2 regions of the Streptosporangium sp. 'caverna' genome follow, and region 2 is predicted to be linked to the other one. Evidence: predicted binding sites of a transcription regulator. Region 2 holds the regulator's gene; the other holds the start of a gene.
What was found. Region 2 encodes HrcA, which represses chaperone genes, less so after heat shock. Its sites were predicted from a motif close to TTGGCACTCTCNNNNNGAGAGTGCCAA; they were not measured.

Region 1: a site for HrcA is predicted at 2,096-2,122, ahead of groES (co-chaperone GroES). Genes of this name have one in related genera too.

The regions. Positions count from the first base shown of each region.
Region 1 is NZ_CP029711.1:827,608-832,079, reverse strand. It holds gene groL (chaperonin GroEL) at 1-1,604, opposite strand, end outside; gene groES (co-chaperone GroES) at 1,695-2,006, opposite strand; gene DKM19_RS03925 (class I SAM-dependent methyltransferase) at 2,437-3,603, shown strand; gene DKM19_RS03920 (hypothetical protein) at 3,797-4,472, shown strand, end outside.
Region 2 is NZ_CP029711.1:2,067,462-2,071,933, forward strand. It holds gene DKM19_RS09195 (DUF4870 domain-containing protein) at 1-263, opposite strand, end outside; gene DKM19_RS09200 (DUF3097 domain-containing protein) at 288-1,103, opposite strand; gene DKM19_RS09205 (hypothetical protein) at 1,161-1,910, opposite strand; gene hrcA (heat-inducible transcriptional repressor HrcA) at 2,095-3,108, shown strand; gene dnaJ (molecular chaperone DnaJ) at 3,121-4,260, shown strand; gene DKM19_RS09220 (16S rRNA (uracil(1498)-N(3))-methyltransferase) at 4,303-4,472, shown strand, end outside.

The DNA.
Region 1 (4,472 bases), 1.2 Mb from region 2:
CCATGGCCGTTGGCACCGGCGTCCGGAGCCTCTTCCTCGGGCTTGTCCACCACGAGAACCTCGGTCGTCAGCAGCATGCCGGCGATGGAGGCGGCGTTCTGGACGGCCGAGCGGGTGACCTTGACCGGGTCGATGACGCCCTGAGCGATCAGGTCGCCGTACTCGCCGGTGGCCGCGTTGAAGCCCTGACCGGTGGACAGTTCGGCCACCTTGGTCGTCACGACGTAACCCTCGAGACCGGCGTTCTCAGCGATCCAGCGAGCCGGCTCGATGAGCGCCTTGCGGACGATGGAGACACCGGTCGCCTCGTCACCGGTCAGACCCAGGTCGTCCAGGATCTTGGAGACGTGGATGAGCGCGGAGCCACCGCCGGAGACGATGCCCTCCTCGATCGCCGCACGGGTCGCGGAGATGGCGTCCTCGAGACGGTGCTTCTTCTCCTTGAGCTCCACCTCGGTGGCCGCGCCGACCTTGAGCACGCAGACGCCGCCGGAGAGCTTGGCGAGGCGCTCCTGGAGCTTCTCGCGGTCCCAGTCGGAGTCGGACTGCTCGATGGCGAGCTTGATCTCCTTGACGCGGTCGGCGATCGCCTGCGCGTCACCGGCGCCGTCCACGACGGTGGTGGAGTCCTTGGTGATCACGATGCGGCGGGCGGTGCCGAGCACCTCGAGACCGACGTACTCCAGCTTCAGGCCGATCTCCTCGCTGACGACCTGGCCACCGGTGAGGACGGCGATGTCCTGCAGCATGGCCTTGCGGCGGTCACCGAAGCCCGGAGCCTTGACGGCGACGGAGGTGAAGGTGCCACGAATCTTGTTCGTGACCAGGACCGCGAGGGCCTCACCCTCGACGTCCTCGGCGATGACGAGCAGCGCCTTCTTGGACTGAGCGATCTTCTCCAGCAGCGGCAGGAACTCCGCGACAGAGCCGATCTTGCTCTGGGTGATCAGGATGTAGGGGTCCTCCAGGACCGCTTCCATGCGCTCCTGGTCGGTCACCATGTAGGGCGACAGGTAGCCCTTGTCGAACTGGAGGCCTTCGGTGAACTCCAGCTCCAGGCCCATGCTGTTGGACTCTTCGACGGTGATGACACCGTCCTTGCCCACCTTGTCGAACGCCTCGGCGATCAGCTCGCCGATCTTGACGTCCTGCGCGGAGATCGTCGCGACGTGCGCGATCTCCTTCTTGTCCTCGACCGGGCGGGCGGACTCGATCAGCTTGTCGCTGACGGCCTTGGCCGCGAGGTCGATGCCACGCTTGAGCGAGAGCGGCTGGGCGCCGGCGGCGACGTTACGCAGACCCTCACGGACCATCGCCTGGGCCAGAACGGTCGCGGTGGTGGTGCCGTCACCCGCGACGTCGTTGGTCTTGGTGGCGACTTCCTTGGCCAGCTGGGCGCCGAGGTTCTCGTACGGCTTCTCCAGCTCGACCTCACGGGCGATGGTGACACCGTCGTTGGTGATGGTCGGCGCACCGAACTTCTTGTCGATGACGACGTTACGGCCGCGCGGGCCGAGGGTCACCTTCACGGCGTCCGCAAGGGCGTTCACACCACGCTCAAGAGCGCGGCGTGCGTCCTCCTCGAACGACAGGATCTTCGGCATAACAATCCCCTCTATAAGTACGTCGGCGCATCAAAGCCCCGGGCGCTCACGCGACCCGGGGCTCGATACGTCACCTTTATGAAGCTGGAACTACTTCTCGATGACGGCGAGCACGTCGCGGGCGGAGAGCACCAGGTACTCCTCGCCGCTGTACTTCACCTCGGTGCCGCCGTACTTGCTGTAGAGGACCACGTCACCCACTTCGACATCGAGCGGAATCCGCTTCTCGCCCTTGTCGTCCCAGTTGCCGGGACCGGCCGCGAGGACTTTGCCCTCTTGCGGCTTCTCCTTGGCGGTGTCTGGGATAACCAGACCGGAAGCGGTGGTCTGCTCTGCCTCAAGCGGCTGGACCACAATGCGGTCGCCGAGCGGCTTAACGGGAACCTTGGTGGCGGTCGTCACGTCGGACCTCCCCTTCAGATTTGAATGATCTAGAAGAGGCGACCAGCGGTCTGCCGTCGCGGGTGTCAGACCTGCCTCGTCGCATGTATCTGGCACTCTCACCGGGAGAGTGCCAATACGGAACAGTATGCAAGGAGGGCTTGACAGTCAACACGGGATGGCCCTTCTGCGCTTCACGCGAACGTCAAGCTATGCACAACCCCCCTCAAAACTACCCTTCCCACCTGGCAGCACCTGCCCATGTAGGTGATGAACCATCAAGGAACATCGGGGAACGCAGGGGAGCATCGAGCGACATACCGGGCAACGCCGGAGGACGCCGAGGAGCCGAGGCGCCCCGGGGAACCCGGCGGAACACGCGCTCCGGCCCCGCCGGGATGCCGGAGCGAGGCGAAGGCCGCGTCCCCGCCAGGCGGTAACGTCAGACGACGTGGACCTTGACGCATTCCGGGAGCTGCTGACACCCCGCGGCCAGGAGGCCCTGACGGCCGCGGCCGAGACCGTCGGCGACGACCCGGTGGCGGCGGTGACCCGGCTCAGGAAGATCTACGACGCCGGCCTGACCTCCGCGGCGCTCACCCAGGCCGGGCTCAGGCGGAGGGCGAGGGAGAAGTTCGGCGCCGACGCCGATCTCATGTACTTCACGCAGGCCGGTCTGGAACAGGCCACCCGCCGTGAGGTCGCCGACCACAGGACGCGTCGCGTCGCCCCCGGCTCCCGGGTCGCCGACGTCTGCTGCGGCATCGGCGGCGACCTCCTCGCGCTGGCCAGGGCCGGATGCACCGTCGAGGCCGTGGACGTCGACCCCCTCACCGCGGCGATCGCCCAGGCCAACGCCGAGGCCCTGGGATTCGGCGACCGGGTCTCCGTCCGTACGGCGGACGCCGGAGCGATCGACCCGGCGGCGTTCGACGTCCTGTTCGCCGATCCCGCCCGCCGTACCGCCCGGGGCAGGACCTTCGACCCCATGGGCTACTCGCCTCCCTGGCCCGACGTGCTGGAGATGGTGGCGAAGGCGAGGTCGGCCTGCCTCAAGGTCGCCCCCGGGATCCCCTACGAGTTCATCCCCGCCGGGGCGGAGGCCGAGTGGGTCTCCCACAAGGGCGACGTCAAGGAGGCCGTGATCTGGTGCGGCGCCCTGGCGGGCGAGACAGATCGCAGGGCCACGATCCTGCCGTCGGGCGACACGATGACGCCCGACCCCGACCTGGGCCAGGCCGAACACGGTCCGGTCGGCCGTTACATCTACGAGCCGGACGGCGCGGCGATCCGGGCCCATCTGGTCGCGGAGATCGCCGCGACGGTCGAAGGTCACCTGCTCGATCCGCACATCGCCTACATCACCGGGGACGTCGCCGTACGGACACCGTGGGCGTCCCGGTACGAGGTCCACGAGACGCTGCCGTTCTCGCTCAAGCGGCTGCGGGCCGCGCTCCGCGAGCGCGGAGTCGGCAATGCGACGATCAAGAAACGCGGCTCGGCGGTCGATGTCGACAAATTGCGGAAAGACCTACGACTTTCCGGAGACAAATCCGCGGTCGTCATTCTTACCCGAATCATCGACAGGCCGTTCGCCTTCATATGCGATCCATGCTGACCAGCCGAAACGGCAAACTCGGACAATTCATTGACAATTACGATCTTTCAAATTCGACCTCGTTAAACCTTGATCAGAAGGCTAGGATTGCCGGGCGAGAGTTCGCTCCCTCGCGTGCGGTTTGACCGCGTTCAACAGCGAAATGAACCAATCCCACCGCGCGGCTGACCGTCGGCGAGTGAAGGAGCTTTCGGTGGATCACTCCGACCACACCCTGCTCCAGGCAGGCAGTCAGACTGCTATCTCCGACCGGATGCGCGAGCTCCTCGCCCGCGCGGCACAGGACCACGTCTACGAGCAGCGGACCCAGGGCGCGGTGCTGGACGAGATCCGCCAGCGCCTCGAAGGCATGGAGTGGTTGCTGCGAGAGGTAAGGGAGCGCGAGCTCGGCGGGCTGAGCGGCACGCTGGAGTCCGTCCACGGCCGCCTGGACGACATCTCCGTCCGCCCTCCGGCCTGGGCGGAGGGCCTGGCCCAGCACGTCGAGGCGGTCCGCGACCACGTGGACACCGTGGGCGAACGCGTCGGCGCCCTGGGCCAGCGGGTCGACACCGTCCGCGACCGGGTCACCCCTCTCGGCGAGCTGCCGAGTCTCTGGGCCGATCTCGGCACCGTCGGCGAGAGCGTGGACGAGGCGCTCATCCGCCTCCAGACCGTCGTGGACGGCACCCAGGGCGTCGACGGCCGGCTGAAGGAGCTGGTCGAGCATTTCGGCCGGCTCCACTCCCAGATGGAGGTCGCGGCCCACCGGTTCACCCGCCTGGACAGGTCGCTGGCCGACCTCGTTCAGCGCACCGGGCGCCTGGAGGCCGGGATGCTCGACCTGCCCGCGAGCGTGCGGGAGGCCGTCGACGGTGCGACCGACCGCC
Region 2 (4,472 bases):
TGACCCTGACCGGGTGACGGGTAGCCCTGGCCCTGCTGGTGGTAATTCTGGCTCTGCTGGGTGTGGCTCTGGCCCTGGCCGGGCTGGGGGTAGCTCTGGCCGGGTGGCGGGCTGAACTGGGGGTAGCCCTGGCCCTGCTGGGTGTGGCTCTGGTCCGGGTCGGGCTGCGGGTGACTCTGGCCGGGTGGGGAAGGCCGGTCGATGCGCCGCGTCCGGTCCTCGCCCGCGGACTCGCGCGGTGGATCCTCGGGGTTCTCGCTCATGGCCCCTCCTGGTGGGTTTAGGGACTAGCCATCCTCGCCGGGAACCGTCACAAAGTCGATCAATTCCTCGACCGGGCCGAGGAGCTCCGGCTCCAGATCGGCATATGTCGTGACCGATCCGAGAATGCGGCGCCACGCGTCGCCGGGCTCCAGTTTCCAGCCCAGGGCGGCGATGACGCCTTCCTTCCAGGGTACGCCGCGTGGTACCGACGGCCAGGAGGAGATTTTCAGCGCGGACGGCCTGACCGCCTGCCAGACGTCCACGAACGGATGCCCGACGATCAGCACGTGCGGTGAGGAGACCTGGGCGGCGATCCTGCTCTCCTTCGAGCCGGGGACCAGGTGGTCGACGAGCACGCCCAGGCGCCGGTCGGGGCCGGGGCCGAACTCGTCGACGATCGAGGGCAGGTGGTCGACACCTTCGAGATACTCCACGACCACGCCTTCGACCCGCAGGTCGTGGCCCCAGACCTTCTCCACGAGGGCGGCGTCGTGGATGCCCTCCACGTAGATCCGGCTCTCCTTGGCGACCTGCGCCCGCAGACCCTCCACCGCGATGGAGCCCGAGGCGCTCCGCCTCGGGCTCTGGGGCGCGGCGGCGGGACGGACGAGCGTCACCACCTTGCCCTCCAGGAGGAACGCGGCCGGCTCCAGGGGGAACAACCGCCGGCGCCCGAACCGGTCCTCCAGGGTGACGGCCTCCTTGTCGCAGGCCACCACGGCACCGCAGAACCCGCCGTCGGCGTCTTCCACGACCAGATCGAGCTCCGCGGGGACCTGAGGGATCTTCCCCTTCAAAGGACGTCGCCAGTTTCCCGCCAGCACGTCACGTTCGTACATCACCGACCGCCCACCACCTCGCGCCAGGAACCAGATGGACGTTAGCAAAAGCCGGGATCACCCGCCGTACGGTCCCTGAGGTCCCCACTGCCCCGCCGACGCGGCCTCGGCCTGGCGCCTGCGGGCGCCGCTCCGCCTCACCAGCACGACGATCGTCACGATGACGGCCAGCAGGAGCCCGCCGCTCGGCACCGCGAACAGGGCGATCACCCCGCCCAGCAGCGAGTCGGTGGAGAGCTCCCTGCCCACGCCGAACTCGGTGCCGGCCGCCTCGTCGGCGGTGCAGGTGAGCCGGTAGTCACCCGCCTTGTCGACCCCTACCAGCAGGCCCATCTCCCAGCTGACGCCGTTGACGGTGACGGTCTGCTGGCCCTGGGGCCGCGTGAGCGTGGCTGTTCCCGGACCGCCCTGGAACGCACACTCGAAATCGGTGGGTCCGGTCGTGGAGACGTAGATGACGGAACCGGCCGCGGGGTCGAGTTTGACCGTGACGGTCTTGCCCGAGCCGAAGGACGAGGTGGGCAGGACGTCCCCGAGCGCGCCGAAGACGCCGCCGACGAAGCCGCCGATGCCGACGACCACGCTGAGCACCGCGACAAGCCAGACGCCGACGATCCAGCCGATGCTGGGCTTGATCTTCGCCATGGGCGAAGGGCCCTGGGGGGTGCCGTAACCGGGACCGGGAGGGGCATAACCGTAGGAGGGGCCGTTCTGGTACTGCTGCTGGCCATATGGCTGCTGAGGAACGCCGTAACCGGATGCGCGCGTGGATGCGTCACCCGAAGAAGGACCGAAATCGTGGGACATGTGCCAAATTGTGGTTGGTGCCGCTTGGATAGCGATAGCAGTTGACTTGACGACGGCTTGGTCCGATCATCTGCCCCTCCTGTTATCGCACCTCGCGGCCGTGGGCCGTACACTTGGCACTCGGGAACACTGAGTGCCAGACCTGTGGTTTCCCCCTTCGGACGCAGGCAGGGAGGTGAGCACGTTGGTCGACGACCGGAAGCTCGCGGTGCTTCGCGCCATTGTCGAGGACTACGTGTCCACCAATGAGCCGGTGGGTTCCAAGGCTCTCGTCGAGCGGCACAACCTGGGTGTGTCGCCCGCGACCATCCGCAACGACATGGCGGTGCTGGAGGAGCAGGGCTACATCGCCCAGCCCCACACCAGTGCCGGCCGGGTGCCCACCGACAAGGGCTACCGGCTGTTCGTCGACCGGCTCTCTCAGGTGAAGCCGCTGTCGAGCGCGGAGAGGAAGGCCATCGAGACCTTCCTGGCCGGCGCCGTGGACATCGACGACGTCGTCATGCGCACGGTACGGCTGCTGGCGCAGCTGACCCGTCAGGTGGCGGTGGTGCAATACCCCACGCTGACCAACTCCACGGTCCGCCACGTCGAGCTGGTCCCGCTGAGCGAGCGGCGGCTGATGTTCGTGCTCATCACCAACACGGGACGGGTCGAGCAGCGCGTGGTCGAGCTGCACGAGACGGTCGACGAGGCCCGTGTCGCCCATCTGCGGGCGATGCTCAACTCCTCCCTGGACGGATGCGGTCTCACCAGCGTCCCCGACAAGGTCGTCGATCTGCCCGCGCGCCTCGCGGCCGAGGACAGGCCGCTCGCGGCGACGATCCTGTCGGTGCTGCTGGAGTCCCTGGTGGACCGGCACGATGAAAAGATTGTTTTTGCCGGGGCCGCCAACCTCGCGGGGGCCGACTTCACCGTCGGGCTCCGTGACGTGCTGGAGGCCCTGGAAGAGCAGGTCGTGCTCATGCGCCTGCTCGGCGAGACGTCCGATCTGTCAGCGCTGACAGTGCGGATAGGCTCGGAAAACCCCTATACCGGACTCCAGGGCACGTCGATCGTCGCGGCTGGATACGGTTCAGGAGACAAGCAGCTGGCCCGGCTCGGTGTGCTGGGTCCGACGCGAATGGACTACCCGGTCACGATGGGCGCGGTGCGCGCGGTGGCACGTTACGTCAGCCAAATTCTGGCTGCATCCTAAGAGGTCAACTAAGTGGCTAAGAGTGACTACTACGGCACCCTCGGGGTGCGTCGTGACGCCAGTGCGGAAGAGATCAAGAAAGCCTACCGGCGCCTGGCGCGGGAGCTGCATCCCGACGTGAACCCCGACCCTGAGACCCAGGAGAGGTTCAAGGAGATCACGCAGGCCTATGAGGTCCTGTCGGACTCCAACAAGCGGCAGATGTACGACATGGGCGCCGATCCGTTCGCCGCGGGCGCGGGTGCCGGGGCCGGCGGCTTCGGTGCGGGTTTCCCGTTCAGCGACATCATGGACGCCTTCTTCGGCGCGGCGGGCGGCGGTGGCCGCGGCCCCCGTTCACGGGCCCGCCGCGGGCGCAACGCCACCATCCGGGTCGAGCTCGACCTGAGCGAGTCGGCCTTCGGCACCACCCGCGAGCTGGTCGTCGACACCGCCGTGCTCTGTGAGGTCTGCACGGGCTCCGGCGCGGCGGCCGGCACCCACCCCGACACCTGTGACATGTGTCACGGCCGCGGTGAGGTGTCCCAGGTCACCCGGTCCTTCCTCGGCCAGGTCATGACCTCCCGGCCCTGCCCCCAGTGTGGCGGTTTCGGCTCGATCATCCGCAACCCCTGCCAGGAGTGCTCCGGCGACGGCCGGGTTCGCACGCGGCGGACCATCAAGGTCCGCATCCCGGCGGGCGTGGAGGACGGCACCCACATCCAGCTCGCCGGTGAAGGTGAGATCGGCCCGGGCGGCGGCCCGCCCGGAGACCTGTTCCTGGAGATCGTCGAGCGCCCGCACGACATCTTCGAGCGTCGGGGCGACGACCTGCACTGCACCGTGCAGATCCCGATGACCGCGGCCTCCCTCGGCACCATCCTGACCATGGAGACGCTCGACGGTCCCGAGGAGCTGGACATCCGGCCAGGCACGCAGTCGGGCCAGACCATTCCGCTCTACGGCCGCGGCATCCAGCACCTCAACGAGAGCGGCCGGGGCGACCTGCTGATCCACGTCAACATCGAGACCCCCTCCCGCCTTGACGCGGCACAGGAGGAGCTCATGCGCGAGCTCGCCAGGCTCCGCGGGGAGGAACGCCCGCCCGGCAAGTTCGCCCCCGGGCAGCAGAGCTTCTTCTCCCGCCTGCGAGACGCGTTCAATGGCCGCTGAGCGGGGCCCCTCCCGGGCCCGGCCGCACGGCTCCGACGGCCGATGACGGCTCCGGTCTTCCTGGCCGAGGCCGCCGATCTGGCGCTGGCGGAGTTCACGTTCGGCGGCTCGGAGGGACGTCACGCGGCGGCCGTACGGCGGTTGCGAGCCGGAGAACGGCTCGATCTGACCGACGGCGCGGGCGCCGTGGCCGAGTGCGTGGTCCTGTCCGC